One region of the Bradyrhizobium sp. BR14999 genome, then DNA from elsewhere that is predicted to be linked to it. Evidence: riboswitches for the same ligand, from Rfam matches in the RefSeq annotation. Region 1 holds a riboswitch; the other holds the start of a gene.
The links. A riboswitch is a leader RNA that binds a small molecule or an ion and turns the genes downstream of it on or off. The one in region 1 is predicted to bind fluoride.
Positions count from the first base shown of each region.

Region 2: linked by a shared signal. The riboswitch ahead of ACR9YP_RS35370 (MFS transporter) and the one ahead of ACR9YP_RS08175 (MutS-related protein) in region 1 are both predicted to bind fluoride.

Region 1 is NZ_CM148536.1:1,756,330-1,765,295, reverse strand. It holds gene ACR9YP_RS08180 (MutS-related protein) at 1-697, opposite strand, end outside; gene ACR9YP_RS08175 (MutS-related protein) at 806-2,455, opposite strand; fluoride riboswitch at 2,439-2,500, opposite strand; fluoride riboswitch at 2,595-2,654, shown strand; gene ACR9YP_RS08170 (hypothetical protein) at 2,806-3,264, shown strand; gene eno (phosphopyruvate hydratase) at 3,257-4,546, shown strand; tRNA gene ACR9YP_RS08160 (tRNA-Phe) at 4,624-4,699, opposite strand; gene yacG (DNA gyrase inhibitor YacG) at 4,884-5,066, opposite strand; gene ACR9YP_RS08150 (Maf-like protein) at 5,185-5,814, opposite strand; gene ACR9YP_RS08145 (arsenate-mycothiol transferase ArsC) at 5,971-6,438, opposite strand; gene ACR9YP_RS08140 (UPF0262 family protein) at 6,445-6,942, opposite strand; gene hisD (histidinol dehydrogenase) at 6,939-8,234, opposite strand; gene ACR9YP_RS08130 (DUF2948 family protein) at 8,497-8,946, opposite strand.
Region 2 is NZ_CM148536.1:7,573,238-7,582,203, forward strand. It holds gene ACR9YP_RS35355 (enoyl-CoA hydratase/isomerase family protein) at 1-29, shown strand, start outside; gene ACR9YP_RS35360 (hypothetical protein) at 42-677, opposite strand; gene ACR9YP_RS35365 (DUF1194 domain-containing protein) at 856-1,719, opposite strand; fluoride riboswitch at 1,968-2,045, shown strand; gene ACR9YP_RS35370 (MFS transporter) at 2,174-3,382, shown strand; gene crcB (fluoride efflux transporter CrcB) at 3,402-3,791, shown strand; gene crcB (fluoride efflux transporter CrcB) at 3,798-4,226, shown strand; gene ACR9YP_RS35385 (DUF190 domain-containing protein) at 4,229-4,570, shown strand; gene clpS (ATP-dependent Clp protease adapter ClpS) at 4,614-4,919, shown strand; gene ACR9YP_RS35395 (adenylate/guanylate cyclase domain-containing protein) at 4,923-6,113, opposite strand; gene aroC (chorismate synthase) at 6,228-7,316, opposite strand; gene ACR9YP_RS35405 (histidine phosphatase family protein) at 7,441-8,040, opposite strand; gene fabI (enoyl-ACP reductase FabI) at 8,114-8,923, opposite strand.

The DNA.
Region 1 (8,966 bases):
TGTGATCCATTGACTGGGCGAGCGCATTTGCCACCAGGTTGATACCCCGATCCCGCAATTCGGACAGAGCGCGGGCGCCGGCTTCGTCTCGCGGATTCAGATAGGACGTGTATCCTTCGGTGGTCGGCCACAGCCGGGCGAACCAGCCGAGATCCTTCCTATGCGGCTTGCGCAGGACGTAGTTGGTTGCCTTATTGCCCTTACCTAGTTGGGCGCTGACCAGAACCCCACCTTTGAATTTCAGCCGCTTCAGATGATCCTCGATCTCCTCAAAATACGGATCGCTCAGTTCAGCCCGGAGCATTTCGAATAATCTGGAGAATCCTCGTGAGTTGAACCGTCCAATGTTCCGGTCGGCCAAGGCTCGGAGCTTCCGTAAGGCCGGAACGAAGATGTCCAATATTTCGACGGCATGCGACAGCGTGCCGGTAGGGTAGCGCGACATCGGCGACCAATAGTGCTTTCTTTCGGCTTTCAATGCCTCGACCACGATGTCGTATGCCCGTCTGAGAGTCGGCCCGTGCTGCAGGCAGTCTCGCAGCACGTCCTGGCGATATTCGATCACGTCGAGTTCGCAAACTCCGTTGAGCAGCCCGACCAAGGCCACTTCCAACAGGAAGGCGTCACCACCGGCCATCGTGTTCAAGAGGATATCAAGTCCGAGATCCTGGTTCAGGGCGGCATGATTCCAGGGCAAGGCTTGATTGAGATCCAGTCCCGGCTCCTTCTGCCGGGCATAGGATCGATCTCGCCGCGATAGCAGCAGCGTCGGGTCGAAATCGCGCTGGATACAGCAGGAACGCCTTCATGGCTTGATGCGCTCCTTTACGCGCTGATGCGTCAGACCGTATTTCTGGGCGATCGCCATCGCATAAGCCAGGCCATCGGCAGTCCGCCGCTCGATCTTGAACGTGCGGACTGCCGGCTGGTCCGGTACAACCGTGCTCACCATCGAAACGGTCTCCGGACCGAACGTCGACAGCTCGTCGACGAACGTGACCCAGACGCCGAGCACATCCATGGCCGCGAGCTTCGTCATGACCTTCTGACTGAGGAATGTCTCGTCGCGAATCGTCGTGGAGGTGAAGATCTCATTCAAAATCACGATGGAGCGCCGCGTGACCCGCTTCAGGATCGAACGGATCCGAACCAGGTCGTCTTCCAGTTTGCCGCGTAGGTTTTCGACCTTCTCTTCCCGTTCGAAGTGCGTGAAGATCTGGTCGACCAGGTAAAGCTTGGCCCCTCGCGCCGGGACCGGGCATCCCAGGCTTGCAAGATAGTGCAATTGTCCGACCATGCGGGCGAAGGTCGTCTTGCCGCCCTGATTGGGTCCGGACACCACAATGAGCCGCTCCCTGCCCGTCAGATCAAAATCGTTGCAGACAACCGGTTTCTGCTCACCGACGTGTTTCAGCGCGAGCGCAAGGTCGAACCCCTCCCGGCAATGGACCTGTTTGGAGTTGTCGGAAACCTCGGGCAGGCACAACCGTAGTCCGGCCTGTTCGAGCCTCGTCGTCTGTTTCAAGTAAGCGAGATAGAACTGGACGTCCCTATCGAATCCTACGATGGCCTTGTCGAGAAATTCGACTTGCCGAGCGCAGAACGCTAGCAGGCGAGCAAACGGCTCCGGATTGAGGCGCGCCACCAACTGAAGCACTTTGGCTTCGATGTGGTTCATGTCCTCCGGCGCATCGTTGAATTTCGAGCGGTAGTCTGTGGCGGCGCCTTGCTTGAATCTCGCGAACGTCGCCTCAACTTCCGCGCTGTAGTCCGGCTCATCCTGGAGGTTCTTCACCGTGAACGAGGCCTCACGTATCACGATGCCGTATCTGACCTGCGACAGTTGGTCAGAGATGCTCTTGGCTTCATCGCGGAGAGCAACGAAATTGTCCTGCGCAATGTAGCCGGTCAGATAGTCGCGAATGCTCAGGAGCGCTCGGGACTTCATCTGAGATCGCGTCAGATCCGTCGCCAATTGATCGACCGCATTGCAGTAGATCTCTATTGCGTGGAGAAACCACATCTGCTTGTGAAATCGGTCGTAGAGCTTGGCCGATAGCGCCTTGTGGATCCGGGCATCCCTCATTCGCTCGGCGAAGTGTCTGATGTTGTCGAGGAGAGCCGGGTCTTCGAGATCGCGGAAGACTTCGTGACGATATTCAATGGCTTCAACCCGCTGCAGCGGGACGTGAAAAACAGGCTTGATGGCGTATTCTTCAAAGCCGGCCGTTATCGCGGCCACCAGCTGATCCAGATTCAGATCAGCGAAGAATTCTGGCGCTGCACTTTCCGGAGCGGCCGTAGAGTCCTCGGGCCGATCGAAGAGGACGCTTGGCACGATATCCGGCGCGCTTGGATGGCGTTCGCGTCCGTCAGACTCGGCCGTAAGCGGTGGTTGGGGGCGCGGATAAGACACAATAAAACTCCTCCAAAGCCGTGCTTCGGTAGGAGTCATCAGCCCCTCGGGGCGGTTCAGGCGAACCCCATCGCCAACATTGCAAACGAGTATACGTCCGATCTGGTTCCGGTCAACGAGCCACTAGCCGCCCCTCCATTTTCTTGCCCCAAGCGGGCGGCGCAATTAGACTATGCACGATATCGACGGGGATGGAGTGCCCCCGAAACCGCCGCAGGCTGATGACTCCTACCGCGCACCATCTCGGTGGTAGGAGACACAATGGCCGGCGTTCCCTTAGGATCTGATGGTTGCCGGCCTTCGCAAGCGGAGCGCCCACGCGTGCTTTTTTCCGCGTCCATGGTCGTCTGCTCACGTAGCGAGGCGGACCAAGATGGGGGCACAGAGCCATGAGAAGCCTGGCACGCCCCTCATTCTTCCGGATGTTCGACCTCCTCATAACCAGCACGAATCCGGGCATGAAACGATCCCGCTGGACGCATGATGGTGTCGAATTCGAGCGGGAGCGCCATAGTTTTTCGAGCTCCAGACATGGAATCGTCATCGAGATCTTCACCTTGTCCCGGTCAGGTCGCCCCGGCTGGTCGCTGATGGTCACGAAGGAGTATTGGTGGGCCGGACCGGAGGCTACGCCGTTCAAGAACTTGCGATGGGCGCGCCCCCTCGGCGGCCAGCGAAGCGACCTGTTCGACTGGCTGCGCGCGCAGGAGGCGGCACTCGAACGCTCGCTGTCGCTTGAGATGCCCCGCGACCAGGCCGAAGCGAATTCGCGGTCGATGCACGCCGACAATTCCGAGCACTCTTCACTCACCTGGAGTTCGGTCGATCATGGAGACAAAGATGAATAGTCCGCTTCCGGCCATCCAAGCTCTCGATGCATTCGAAATTCTCGACTCGCGCGGCTATCCCACGCTTCGCGTCGTGGCAAGGCTCGACAATGGGCACGCCGGCACGGCTTCGGTGCCGTCCGGCGCCTCGACTGGACGCTACGAAGCGCTGGAGCTGCGCGATGGCGATATGGCGCGGTACGGCGGCAAAGGCGTGCTCAAGGCCGTTTCTCACGTCAATGGGATCATTCGGGATCGCCTCATGGGGATGGCTGCCTGCCCCCAGGAGCCCATCGACACGGCATTGATCGTGCTCGACGGCACCGAGAGCAAGATCAAGCTGGGTGCGAATGCGATCCTTGGTGTCTCCATGGCCATCGCGCGTGCCGCGGCTTCGGCGGCAGGTGTGCCGCTCTACTGCTATCTGGGCGGCGTCTCAGCAACGAGGCTCCCCGTCCCCATGATGAACGTCATCAACGGCGGGCGGCATGCCCAGAATTCGCTCGACTTCCAGGAATTCATGATAGTGCCCCATGGCGCCCCAAACTTTGCGGAAGCCGTCCGCTACGGGGCCGAGACCTTCCACGCGCTCCACGAGCTCCTACACAAGGCGGGGCACTCGACTGCGGTCGGCGACGAGGGAGGGTTTGCGCCCAACTTGAGGACTATCGAAGAGGCTTGCGAATTGATCGTTGAAGCGATCCGCAAGACGGGGTTGCAGCCCGGCACCGACGTTGCCCTTGCCTTCGATCCCGCAGCCAGCACCTTTGCAAATGATGGCAAGTACGTCTTCGCCAAATCCGGTGACAAGACCCTCTCGCGAGACGAGCTGCTTTCTCTCTACAACGGCCTGTTAGACGCTTATCCTATCGTTTCGATCGAGGATGGATTCGCCGAGGATGACTGGGACGGATTCCGCCTGCAGATGGCCGCTTGCGGCGACCGAATCCAGATCGTCGGCGACGATCTTTACGTCACCAATCCTCGTTTTATCCAGAAGGGTATCGATAGCAGAGCGACCAATGCGGTTCTGATCAAGCTGAACCAGATCGGCACGGTTACCGAGACCATGAAGGCGGTGCAGATGTGCCGCGATGCTGGTTGGGGCTACGTAATCTCGCATAGATCGGGCGAGACCGAGGACACGTTCATTTCCGACTTTGCGGTTGCCATGGGCGGTGGACAGATCAAGGCTGGATCACTGTCCCGCAGCGAGCGGCTCGCAAAATACAATCGCCTGCTCGAAATCGAGCGCGAACTTGGCCCTGCGGCGGTCTACGAAAGCCCATTTCTGACGCATTAAGGCGGAGCGAATGCACCTACGGAGCTGTCCGCGAGTTGCGATTCATCTATTTCGGCGTGGTAGCCGCACGAAGATCGTGGTGCCCAGGGGCGGAATCGAACCACCGACACTGCGATTTTCAGTCGCATGCTCTACCAACTGAGCTACCTGGGCGTGCTCCAAGAGAGGGGCCAAAGCCCATCGAGCGGGCGGTTTATAGTGGGCTAGAAGCGGCCTGTCCACCCGGCTTCGCCTGAAGGCTGCGCCGGGCGTGGCCCGGCTGTGCACAAGGTGGGGCGGGCTCGCCGCGGCTGGCACGCGGCGCTTCTTGAGCTCACCAAATCATTGATATCGCTTGTTATTCCACGTCATCGGTCTCGTCGTCGCGGCCGGGGATGACGTAGGAGCCTTTCAGCCAGCGGTTCAAATCGACGTCGCGGCAGCGCGAGGAGCAGAACGGGCGGGTGGCCTCTGACTGCGGCTTGCCGCAGATCGGGCAGGTCTTGAGGGGGGCGGCGGGCGTTTTGACGTGATCGTTCATGGTCGGAGCAGCTTACACGAGGTGAGGCAGGTCAAGCGCCGGCCGGCAAACGAGTTCCTCGGGCGAGGGCGCATGCATGGGGTTGTTTTCGCGTTTTTTGTCGGCGGCGCTGTGGTGCTCACACCGCGGTGCCGTTGAGCCAGCCGAAGCGGGTCGGAAAGCCCTCGCCGCCGAGCAGGGCCGTGGTCTCGTACAGCGGCAGGCCGACCACGTTGGTGTAGGAGCCGACCATCTTGACCACGAACGAGCCGGCGATGCCCTGCACGGCATAGCCGCCGGCTTTGCCGCGCCATTCGCCGGAGCCGATATAGGCCTGGATGTCGTCTTCCGAGAGGCGCTTGAATCGGACGCGGGTCTCGACCAGGCGCTGGCGGAAGGCCTCGCGCGGCGTCACGAGGCAGATCGCAGTGTAGACCCGGTGGTTGCGGCCCGACAGCAGCCGCAGGCACTGCGCGGCTTCGTCGACGAGGTTGGCCTTGGGCAGGATGCGGCGGCCGACCGCCACCACGGTGTCGGCAGAGAGGATGAAGGCGCCGCGCAGCTCGTCATCCAGCTGCACCGATTTCAGCGCCGCATCGGCCTTGGCCCGGGCGAGGCGGTTGGCGCAGGCGCGCGGCAGCTCGCCCCGCTTCGGCGTCTCGTCGACGTCGGCCGGCCGGAGCGCATCCGGCTCGATGCCGGCCTGGTTGAGCAGCGACAGGCGTCGCGGCGAACCGGAGGCAAGTACGAATTTGGGGCGGCCGAGCATCAGGTGATTTGGGGGATGAAGCAGGGAGTGAATTTCGCGCGGAACCTATCGGAAGGGGGCCGGTTTCACAACCCGGGAACCGGAGGTTTGGTGATTCGAGGTTGCCAACACGCGTGTGCCTGCGCTCTGTGACGCGGGTGTTACGGTCGCCGCATGCTACCCGCTCGCCGCACCCGCCTTTGCGAATCGCCGGCGGATGCGCATCAAGAGCTGATCGCAGACCTCGCGATAGGCGGCGAGCTTCTGGTCACGGCTGCCTTCGATGGTGGTGGGATCCTGCGTCGGCCAGTATTCGACGTCGGCGGCGAGCGTGCGGGTCAGCTCCAGTGCCCTGTGGTGCGCCTCCGGCGACAGCGTGATGATGAGGTCGAAGTTCAATCCCTCCCAGTCCTCCAGCTCCTCGAAGGTCTGCGGCCTATGGGCGGAGATGTCCTGGCCGAGCTCGGCCATCACGGACACCGCAAACGGATCGAGGTCGCCCTTCCTGGTGCCGGCCGACCTCACGTAGAGGCCCTGCGGAAACATGTGCTGCAACAGGCTCTCAGCCATCGGCGAGCGCACGCTGTTCATCGCGCAGGCGAACAGCACCGATTGCGGATCGCGTGCGCGTGGGGGCGCAGCCATCCGCTTTTATCCTTTCCAATGCAGGACGGTAATGAGCGTGAACAGCCGGCGCGAGGTCTCGAAGTCGACCCGCACCTTGCCCTTCAGCCGCTCCTGGAGCGTGCGCGATCCCTCATCATGGATGCCGCGGCGGCCCATGTCGATGGCCTCGATCTTGTCCGGCGTCGCGGTCCGGATCGCCTGATAGTAGCTGTCGCAGATCATGAAATAGTCCTTCACGATCCGCCGGAACGGCGTCAGCGACAACAGATGCGCGACGACAGGCGTGCCGTCCTCGCGGCGGATGTCGAACATCAACCGGTTGCCGGTGATGCCGATATGCAGCGTGAACGGGCCCTGCCCGTCGGCGCCGTCGGGCGCGAACAAATTCTGCTCGATCAGGTCGTAGATCGCGATCGCGCGCTCGTGCTCGATGTCAGGCCCGGAACGGCCGATCGAGTCCTCGTCGAGCGTGACGCCGACGATGCGATTGTTGGAGTCGTCCTGTTCGGGCGGCTTTGTCATGACAGATTGAGGCGCAATCCAATCGAGCGCGAATGGGCGTCCAGCCCCTCCGCCTTGCCGAGCGTCATCGCGGCCGGGCCCAGCGCACGCAGCTGATCCGGGCCGCATTTCAGGATCGAGGTGCGCTTCATGAAGTCGTGCACCGACAGCCCTGAGGAGAATCGCGCCGAACGCGCAGTCGGCAGCACGTGGTTGGAGCCACCGACATAGTCGCCGATCGCCTCCGGCGTATGCGCCCCCAGGAACACCGCACCGGCGTTGCGGATCTTTGCGGCGAGCGCATCGGGATCAACAGTCATGATCTCGAGATGTTCGGCGGCGATCGCGTCCGCGAGCGGGATGGCGTCAGCAAGATCCTTGACCATGATGATGGCGCCGAAATCGGCCCACGAGGCGACTGCGATCGCGGCGCGCGGCAGCGTCTTCAGCTGCGCTGCGACCGCCTTCTCGACGTCGGCGGCAAGCCGCGCGGAATCGGTGATCAGGATCGATTGCGCGCTGGCATCGTGCTCGGCCTGTGCCAGCAAGTCCGCGGCGATCCAGTCGGCATTGCCGGTGTCGTCGGCGATCACCAACACCTCGGAGGGACCGGCGATCATGTCGATGCCGACCTTGCCGAACACCAGCCGCTTGGCGGCAGCGACATAGGCGTTGCCCGGGCCAACGATCTTGGCGACCGGCGCGATCGTCGCGGTGCCGTGCGCGAGCGCGGCCACGGCCTGGGCGCCGCCAACCCGGTAGATCTCGGTGACGCCGCCGAGCGAAGCCGCCGCCAGCACCAGCGGATTGAGCTTGCCGTCGGGCGAGGGCACCACCATGACGAGCCGCGCAACGCCGGCGACCTTCGCAGGCACGGCGTTCATCAACACCGAGGACGGATAGGCCGCGGTACCGCCGGGCACGTAGAGGCCGGCGGATTCGATCGCGGTGTAACGCCAGCCGAGCTCGACGCCGAGCGGGTCGGTAAAGCGTTCGTCCGCCGGGAGTTGGCGGCGGTGATAGGTCTCGATGCGGTCGCGCGCGAGCTTCAGCGCATCCAGCGTCGCGGCATCGCAGGCCTTTGTCGCGGCTTCGATCTCGGCGGCGGTGACGCGCAGCCCCGATGCATCCAGCGTCAGCCGGTCGAACTTTGCCGTGGCCTCGAGCAGGGCTGCATCGCCCCGCCTGGCGACATCGTCGACGATCGCGCGCGCGGCGGCCTCGACGTCGGCCGAGACCTCGCGCTTGGCGGCGAGGAAGGCCGCGAATCGCTGGTCAAAATCGGCGCTGCTGCGGTCGAGACGAACGGGCATATTGGCTTGGCTTCTGGCTGGTCTTTTGGGGGGATTGGCTCACCCGACCCCCTGCTCAATGGCGCGGCCGGGAAGCGGCGTCAACCCTTGGGCCCGGCCGTTCCCCTCCGGCGTCGTCCTGGCGACGGCCAGGACCCATTACCACCAGCGGATGTGTGGAGGCGCAATTGGGCCACATCTCGTTTCAACAACGAAGCCTTGGGGTTATGGGTCCTGGCTTTCGCCAGGACGACAGCGGATTGCGTGGCCTTGGCATGCCACCTCACCCCTCCCCCGCGATCCCTGGTCCCGTTCCCAGCGCGTCCGCCCCGAGGTCGGTCAGCTCGCATTCCAGGCATTCGACGTCGAGGCGGATGGCGCCGCCCTGGGCGAACAAAAGCAGGGCGCTGCCGCCGGGCTCCTCGCTGCGGCCGTCCTGGGGGTGAAACTCGATGCCGACGAGGTCCAGGATCTCGTCCGGCGTGGCGAGGTCGATGTTGCGCGATTTGCAGGCAAGCACGCGATCGAAGCGGAGCGCGGCAACCAGCCGGCGCGGCTCGGCCTCGCCTTCCAGCGTCTGCTCCCAGTCCAGCCGGCTCATGCCGATGACAAGCCGCTTCTCGCTCTGCCGCCAGATGATGTCGGAGGCCTGGACACGGGCGTCCTGGACATGGGTCGAGATCACCGCGAGATCGTCAGCATCGAGTGCGATCAGTTTGAGTTGGGGACACATCGCCGGCGCTTCTCCTTCAG
Region 2 (8,966 bases), 3.0 Mb from region 1:
TCGTGGAGAAGCGGCCGCCGAAATGGTGAGGACGGCAGCTTTCAGGCGGTCTTGTCGACCGAAGACGAGGAGTCGGCCGGCGGATATTTCGTCACCGGCACCATGAAGGATTTCGTGCCGACCTGGTAGATGATCTTGCCGTTCTGCCCGTCATCGGTTGCGATCTGCGCCTGGCCGAACATGATGACGTTCTTGTAGACGGTGCCGGTGCCCTGGCGGGTGACGCCGTCGGTGGTGACGCTGACCTGGGCTTCCTTGCCGTTGACCGAGAGCACCTTGAAGCTCGCGCTCTTGCCGTTCTCGCTGGAATAGCCGCCCCAGCTTCCCATGAGGCGGCTGTCGGAAGCCGGCGGGTCCTGCTTCTCGAGGTTCGCGGTCTGCTTGCCAGCGCCCCCGAAGGAGAACAGCAGCACCATGTTCTTGCCGTCCTTGGTGCCGACCGTGACCCCGCCAAAGGTGATGAGCGTGCCCTTGACCTCGGCAAAGCCGCGCTCGGTGTGGCCGTTATGGGTGTACTCGACCTGCGCCCGGGCACCGCGGATGTTCACGACCTTGAAGCCGACGGGCTGGTTGTTGCCCACCCAATTGCCCTTCCAGTCACCAAGCAGCGCGCTCTGGTGATACAGCCGCTCGTTGGCGGGAGAAATCTGGCTGGTGCTCGACGTGACGATGGCCATGGTCTGCTCGGTGGACGGGTTCGACGAACCCGCTCTCGTTCGCGCGCCCGACAGCAAAGTCAAAACTGCGATCGGAAACGAACTGAAACAACCGGATTAGGGCCATGTGCCGGTTAACGAGCGGTTAAATTCAACCGTCGGGCGAGATGAAGCGAAAGGTCCCAACCGGCGTGCGCTATTAACGGCCCCAGCGGTCCGACCAGATCTTCTCGCCGATCATGCAACTGACGCGCGGCTCCTTGTCCGCAACCCGCATCACGGGGCGCTCCGGCATGCGGCCAGCGACCTCCATCAGCAGCTTGGTGCGGATCGCTTCCTTGAACTTGTCGCGATCCTTGATCGTGATGACGAAAGAGCCGGGACCGCCGATGACGCAGTCCTCGTAGTAGAAGTCGAGATTGTCGATATCCATGGTCGAATAGGACGGCTCCTTGACCATGATCGGCAGACCGTTGATGACGATGCCCTTCTCGAGCGCGGCATCGCGCGCCACCGTGACCGGGATGCCATTGTTGTTGGGGCCGTCACCGGAAATGTCGATCACGCGACGCAAGCCCCGATATGGATCCTCGTCGAACAGCGGCATCGCAAACGTGATCGCGCCGGAGATCGAGGTGCGCGAGGCACGCCGGATCGGCGTCTTCATGATCTCGGCGGCAACCGCATCCGCGGTCTCGGGGCCGTCGATCAGGCGCCAGGGGATGATGATCTTCTGGTCGCTGGAGGCGGCCCACTCGAAATAGGTTACCGCGATCCGGCCGTTCGGACCGAGCTTCAGCGCCTGGAGGAATTCTTTGGACTGGATCGCCAGCGCGTAGCCTTCGCGCTGGACCGCGAGCTCGTCCATGTCCATGGAGTAGGAGACGTCGACCGCGAGGATCAGTTCGACGTCGACCGTCTGTGCATCCTTGTCGGCAGCCAGCCGCTGCGGCTGATTCTCAAGCGGCTCGAATTTAGGTCCTGGCGCCGCGATGCCCGCGACGTCCCCTCCGGCAAGCACGCCGGCCACCAGCACAGCCCCGATCGAGAACAGCAAGCGCATCGCAGCGGTCTCCCGTCGTATGACGCGATGGTGACATGCAATCGCCTTGCCGCAAAGTGCGAAGATCGCTTGCGCTTCACATTCGAGTTAGGAACGACGTGCTCGCCGCCGTGTTGCCTCGCTTCGCGCGACTGGAACACACAGCGAGACCGGCACCGTCGTTCCAGAGCTCGCGACGCGCGCAGAATGACGCCTAGGGACAGCGCGGCCGGCCCACTTGTCCGCCGCAATTTCCATGCTAGGCTGGATGCACAGATGGGGATGGAGTCCCCCGACAACCGCCCGGCGGTCGATGATCGTACTGGGCTGATGACTCCTGCTTGAGGTGGGGCAATCTTTGAGCCTCTGCCTTTGGTGGGAGCATGGACCGACCCGCCGATGGCGGGTTTTTTGTTGCCTGGTGGCGAAGGCAGGAAACTGGGCCAGCAAGCCAAGGCCAGGAGAAAGTGAAGACGTGACCACGACGACACCGAATGCTGCGCGCGCCACCTTACCCAGGGGAATCTGGGTGCTCGGCTTCGTCTCGATGCTGATGGACATCTCCTCCGAGATGATCCATGCGCTGCTGCCGGTCTATCTCGTCACCGCGCTCGGCGCCTCCACGCTCACGGTCGGCTTCATCGAGGGCATTGCCGAGGCGACCGCCTCGATCACGAAGATCTTCTCCGGCGCGTTGTCGGACTGGCTCGGCCGCCGCAAGCTGCTCGCCGCGCTCGGCTACGGGCTGGCCGCCTTCACCAAGCCGCTGTTTCCGCTCGCCCCGAGCGTCGGATGGCTGGTGGCGGCACGCTTCATCGACCGCGTCGGCAAGGGCATTCGCGGCGCGCCGCGCGATGCGCTGATCGCCGACATCGCTCCCATCGGCCTGCGCGGCGCGAGCTTTGGCCTGCGGCAATCGCTCGACACCATCGGCGCCTTCGTCGGGCCGCTCGCGGCCATCGGCATGATGTGGTGGACGGCTGACAATTTTACGATCGTGTTCTGGGTGGCAGTGCTGCCGGCCTTTCTGTCCTTCGGCCTGATCGCCTTCGCCGTGCACGAGCCGGAGCCGGATCCGAACCGAAAACCTGCAACGAACCCGCTCAATCTTGCCGCGATGCAGCAGCTCGGGGCAGTCTACTGGCGCGTCGTCGCGGTCGGTGTCGTGTTCACGCTGGCGCGCTTCAGCGAGGCCTTCCTGATCCTGCGCGCGCAGAACATCGGGCTCAACCCGATGTGGGTGCCGGCGGTGCTGGTGCTGATGAACGTCACTTATGCGCTGTCGGCCTATCCCGCCGGCGTGCTGTCGGACCGGATCAACCGCACCGGCCTGCTCGCGCTCGGCCTGGTCTTCCTCGCCGGCGCCGACCTCGCGCTGGCACTGCTCCCGAGCCTTGCAGGCCTCGCGCTCGGCGTCGTGCTGTGGGGGCTGCATATGGGGCTGACGCAAGGCCTGCTCTCGGCCCTCGTCGCCGATGCCGCGCCGCCGAGCCTGCGCGGCACCGCATTCGGCTATTTCAACCTGCTCACGGGCCTGGCCCTGCTGGCTGCGAGCGTGATCGCCGGCGCGTTGTGGGATGCCTATGGTCCGGCAGGCACGTTCCTGGCGGGACTCGGCTTTGCCCTGATCTCGCTCATGGGGCTGCTTGCCGTCGGCAACGGTCTGGCAGCGGAGCAAGAATGATGACGGGGAGGCTTTCGTCGTGCTGAGTGGGGTGCTTGCGATCATGATGGGTAGCGTGCTCGGCGGCTGTGCGCGCTATTTCGTGTCCGGCGCGATCGCGCGGCGATTGGGCGAGACGTTTCCGTGGGGCACCATGACCATCAATGTCACCGGCGCCTTCCTGATCGGCATTTTCGGCGCGCTCGCGACCCATCCCGGCTCGGCCTTCGCCACGCCCACCCCCTGGCTGTTCGCGGTGACCGGCTTTCTCGGCTGCTACACCACGGTGTCCTCGTTCAGTCTGCAAACCCTGACGCTGGCGCGGAGCGGCGAGCCGCTCTCCGCGCTCGGCAATGTCGTGCTCTCGGTCGGGCTGTGCCTTGCAGCCGTCAGTTGCGGCTTCCTCCTCGCGGACAGGCTTGGAGGATAGAAGCGCATGGCCGTCCCCTCCTCCGCCGAGCGCTGGCGTAGCGCGATACTCTACGCCTGGGTTGCCGCCGGCAGCATCGTCGGCGGACTGACCCGTTATCTGGTCGGTCTCGCGCTCGACACCGGACCGGGCTTTCCCTTCGCCACGCTGTTCATCAACGCCACGGGATCGCTGATCATCGGCTTCTACGCGGCGCTGACCGGCCCCGACGGCCGCATGCTGGCGCGTCCGGAGCACCGGCAGTTCGTCATGACCGGGTTCTGCGGCGGCTACACCACGTTCTCGACCTTCAGCCTGGAGACCTTCCGACTGCTCCACGGCGGCCTGAAGTACACGGCACTTGCCTATGTCGCAGCGTCCGTCATCTGCTGGCTGGTGTCGGCGTGGCTCGGGCATATGATGGCGAGCCGCTACAACCGCTTGACAAGGAGTTGACCATGCAAATCCCCGCTCAGGCCGTTTTGCTTCGGATCTTCATCGGCGAGAGCGACCATTTCGACGGCAAGCCGCTCTATGAAGCGATCGTGATGACCGCGCGCGAGCGGCACCTCGCCGGTGCCACCGTGCTGCGCGGTCCGATGGGCTTCGGCAAATCGAGCCGGCTGCACACTTCGAAGATCCTGCGACTTTCGGAAGACCTGCCGCTGCTGATCGAGATCGTCGACAGCGAGGACAACATCAACGCATTCCTGCCCATCCTGGATGGCATGATGTCGAGCGGCCTGATCACCTTGGAGAAGGTGCAGGTCCTACAATATGGTGCGAAGGCCGCGAGCTGATCGCTCCAGCAGGAACCCGAGCCCGCCGTGTCCGGGAGGCGGAATGAACGATACTGTTACCACACCGAAAACCAGGACGAAGACCAAGGTCGAGCGGCCGCGGCTGCACAAGGTCATCCTGATCAACGATGATTACACGCCGCGCGAATTCGTCACCATGGTGCTCAAGGCCGAATTCCGCATGACGGAGGATCAGGCCTACAAGGTGATGATCACCGCGCACAAGCTGGGCACCTGCGTCGTCGCCGTGTTCACCAAGGACGTCGCCGAGACCAAGGCGACGCGTGCCACCGATGCCGGCCGCGCCAAGGGCTACCCGTTGCTGTTCACGACGGAGCCGGAGGAATAAAGCTCAGCCCACCAGCGCGTGCGTTTCTTCGGCCAGCCCGTACACGCGCTGTGCCTTGGAAAATCCTGCGATCGGAAATTCGCCGAGCTCGTGCCAATCGTGGTGGCAGACATTGGCAAAACCTTCCGAGGCCACAACGGTCCGCCCCAGCCGCCCCGTGATCTTCTCCAGCCGGGCCGCGAGATTGACGGCGGGGCCGATGCAGGTGAAGTCCAGCCGGTTGCCGCCACCGATATTGCCGTAGAGGATGTTGCCGATGTGCAGCGCGACGCCAAAGCGGAAGCGCTCGACGACATCGCCGACCGGAAACGCGAGCTGCTCCACGCTGGCGCGCGATTCACGCGCCGCCTCCAGCACGCGCGCGCAGACATGGGCGGCATCGCCGACATATTCGTCGATCGGAAACACTGCGAGCAGGCCGTCGCCCATGAATTTCAACACCTCGCCGCCGTGGCCCCGGATCGCGGTGACCTGGCAATCGAAATAATGGTTGAGGATTGCGACCACCGTCTCGGCTGGCAGCCGGTCCGACAGCGCAGTGAAGCCGCGCAGGTCCGAGAGCCAGATCACCGCCTGCATGGTGTCGGTGTGTCCACGGCGGATCTGGCCGCCGAGAATGCGTGCGCCGGCGCGGTTGCCGACATAGGTGTCGAGCAGCATCTCGGCGGTGCGTCGCAGGCTGATGATCTCGCTGACGCGCGCGAGCGGCGCTATGATGCTTCGGATCGCCGCGATGTCGTCGTCGCTGAAGCCGCCGGGATACTGCGTGATCCAGCTCGTGGCGTGGATGGAGCCATCGAGAAAAGGCACCGGCACGGCAATATAGTCGGTCGCGCCTTCGGCGCGCATGTCGTCGAGGAACGGAAATCGCTTGCTGTCGGGATCGCTCGCGCGTCCCCTGACCTCCACCCCCTGCTCGAACACGATGCGGAGCGGGCTGCGGGCGAATTCGGGCGTCTCCAGGATCTCGAAATCGACGCTGCCGATTTCGACCTCCCCACCCTGCCGCCAGATGAAGTTGCGGCCGAAGATTTCCGGATGCAGCGTGCGGATGAAGATGCCGAACCGCCACACTGGCAGGCCGGCCGCGACCAGACGTTCGCAGAAATCGGCGATCATCTCGGCCGGCTCTAGCGACGACCAGGCACCGCCGATCAGCCAGTTGCAGATGCGCTGGAGCTCGGAGCTGTTCATGCCCGCATTTGCGGACGAAGTTGTGGGCCCGTCAAGCTGCGCGGTGGGCTAGTACCGCGACAGGGCGCGTTATCCGCGGTGTGCTCACCTCTCCCTACGGGAGAGGTGAAAGAACTAGCGTCCCACCTGCCCGCGATCGCGCAAAAAGTGATCCGCCAGCACGCAGGCCATCATGGCCTCACCGACGGGGACGGCGCGGATGCCGACGCAGGGATCATGGCGGCCCTTCGTGACGATCTCGGTATCAGTGCCCTTGCGATCGACGGTGCGGCGCGGCTGGAGGATCGACGAGGTCGGCTTCACGGCAAAACGCACCACCACCGGCTGTCCGGTGGAGATGCCGCCCAGAACACCGCCGGCATGGTTGGAGAGAAAGCGCGTGCCGTCATTGCCGGTGCGCATCTCGTCGGCGTTCTCTTCGCCGGTCAATTCGGCCGCGCCAAATCCGGCGCCGATCTCGACGCCCTTCACGGCGTTGATGGTCATCATCGCGGCCGCCAGATCGGAATCGAGCTTGGCATAGATCGGCGCACCCAGGCCCGCCGGCACGCCCTCGGCGACGACTTCGATCACCGCACCGATCGAGGAGCCGCTCTTGCGGATGCCGTCGAGATAGGTCTCGAAGAAGGCGGCCTTGTCCTTGTCGGGACAGAAGAACGGATTTTTCCCGATCTCGTCCCAGTCCCATTTGGCGCGGTCGATCTTGTGCGGGCCGATTTGCACCAGTGCGCCGCGCACCTTGACGTCGGGCAGCACTTTTCGCGCGATCGCCCCGGCGGCAACGCGCGTCGCGGTCTCGCGCGCCGAGGAGCGCCCGCCGCCGCGATAGTCGCGCAGGCCGTACTTCGCCTCATAGGTGAAGTCGGCATGACCGGGGCGAAACTTGTCCTTGATCTCGGAATAGTCCTTCGAGCGTTGGTCGGTGTTCTCGATCAGGAGCCCGATCGGGGTGCCCGTCGTCACCTGCACGCCGGTCTCCGGATGCGCCATCACGCCGGACAGGATTTTGACCTGGTCCGGCTCCTGGCGCTGGGTGGTGAAGCGCGACTGGCCGGGCCGGCGGCGGTCGAGATCGCCCTGGATGTCGGCCTCGGTGAGCGGGATCATGGGCGGACAGCCGTCGACCACGCAGCCGATCGCCACGCCGTGGCTCTCGCCGAAGGTGGTGACGCGGAACATGTGGCCGAAGGTGTTGAAGGACATCCGTCTCTACTCGTCAGTCAGTTCTGACTTGTGGTGGTAACGCGGGGGAACACCCGGGTCAAACACACACTCGGTGATTCCGGGGCGATGCGAAGCATCGAACCCGCAATGACCGCGTTCCAGGCTAACTAAACTTCTCCAGCCGCCGGTCGCGGAACACATAGACGGCGCCTTGCTCGATATAGAGCTCGGCGGCACCGGCGGGGGTCTCGATGCCCAAAGCTACCATCAGGGCCCGGCAGGTGCCGCCATGGGCGACCGCGACGGTATCGATCAGAAGCGACTCGTACCAATCGAGCATACGCAGCTGCACGGCCGCATAGGTCTCTCCACCGATTGGCGCGACCGTCCATTTGTCGGCGAGGCGCCTTGCGTAGACCTCGGGATCGGAGGCCTCGCTTTCGGCCAGTGTCAGCCCCTCCCAGGTGCCGTAGCCGATCTCCCGCAGGCGGTCGTCGAGCGAATAATCGGCAAGCGGCATTTCAAGCTTGCGGCGGACGAGTTCCATGGTCTGGCGCGCACGCCCGAGTGGGCTCGACACGTAGGGCAGCGCCGCCTTGTCCTTGCCGTCGCGCCTCAACAGATCGGCGAGAACGCCGGCTGCGTGCACGGCCTGTCCGCGGCCACGTGCATTCAGTGGAATGTCCTGGGCGCCCTGGAGCCGCCCGAGCGCGTTCCACTCGGTCTCGCCGTGGCGCAGGAAATAGATCGTGGGCACGGGCATTGCGGTTCGAAGGCTAGTCTTGTTCGAGCATGATCTTATCGGAAAACCGGTTCCCACTTTTCCGGATCATGCTCTACCCGCCGAGTGAGATATCCGGCGCGTCCGGGCGCTTCATGCCGAGCACGTGATAGCCGGAATCGACGTGGTGCACCTCGCCGGTCACGCCGCGCGACAAGTCGGAGAGGAAATACAGCGCACTGCCGCCGACATCCTCTGTCGACACGTTGCGCCGCATCGGCGCGTTGTACTCGTTCCACTTCAGGATATAGCGGAAATCGCCGATGCCGGAGGCGGCGAGCGTCTTGATCGGACCTGCCGAGATCGCGTTGACGCGGATGTTCTTCTCGCCGAGATCGGCGGCGAGATAGCGCACGCTGGCTTCCAGCGCAGCTTTCGCCACGCCCATGACGTTGTAATGCGGCATCCATTTCTCGGCGCCGTAATAGCTGAGCGTGATGAGCGAGCCGCCATCCGTCATCAGCTTCTCGGCGCGCTGCGCCACCGCGGTAAACGAATAGCAGGAGATCAGCATCGACTTCGAAAAGTTCTCCTGCGTGGTGTCGACATAGCGGCCGTCGAGCTGCTCGCCATAGGCGATCGCGTGCACCAGGAAGTCGATCTTGCCCCACTTCTCCTTCAGCACCGCGAAGGCGGCGTCGATGGTGGCGGCATCCGTGACGTCGCAATGGCCGAGCACGAGACCGCCGACCTCCGCGGCGAGCGGCTCGACGCGCTTCTTCAGCGCATCGCCCTGATAGGTGAAGGCGAGCTCGGCACCGGCCGCGCGGCATGCCTTGGCGATGCCCCAGGCGATCGATCGGTTGTTGGCAACGCCGAGGATCACGCCCCGTTTGCCCTGCATCAGACCTGAATTCTGCGCCATTTTTTCAACGTCCCATCGAGCGGGTTAAGGTCTGGAGGTACAC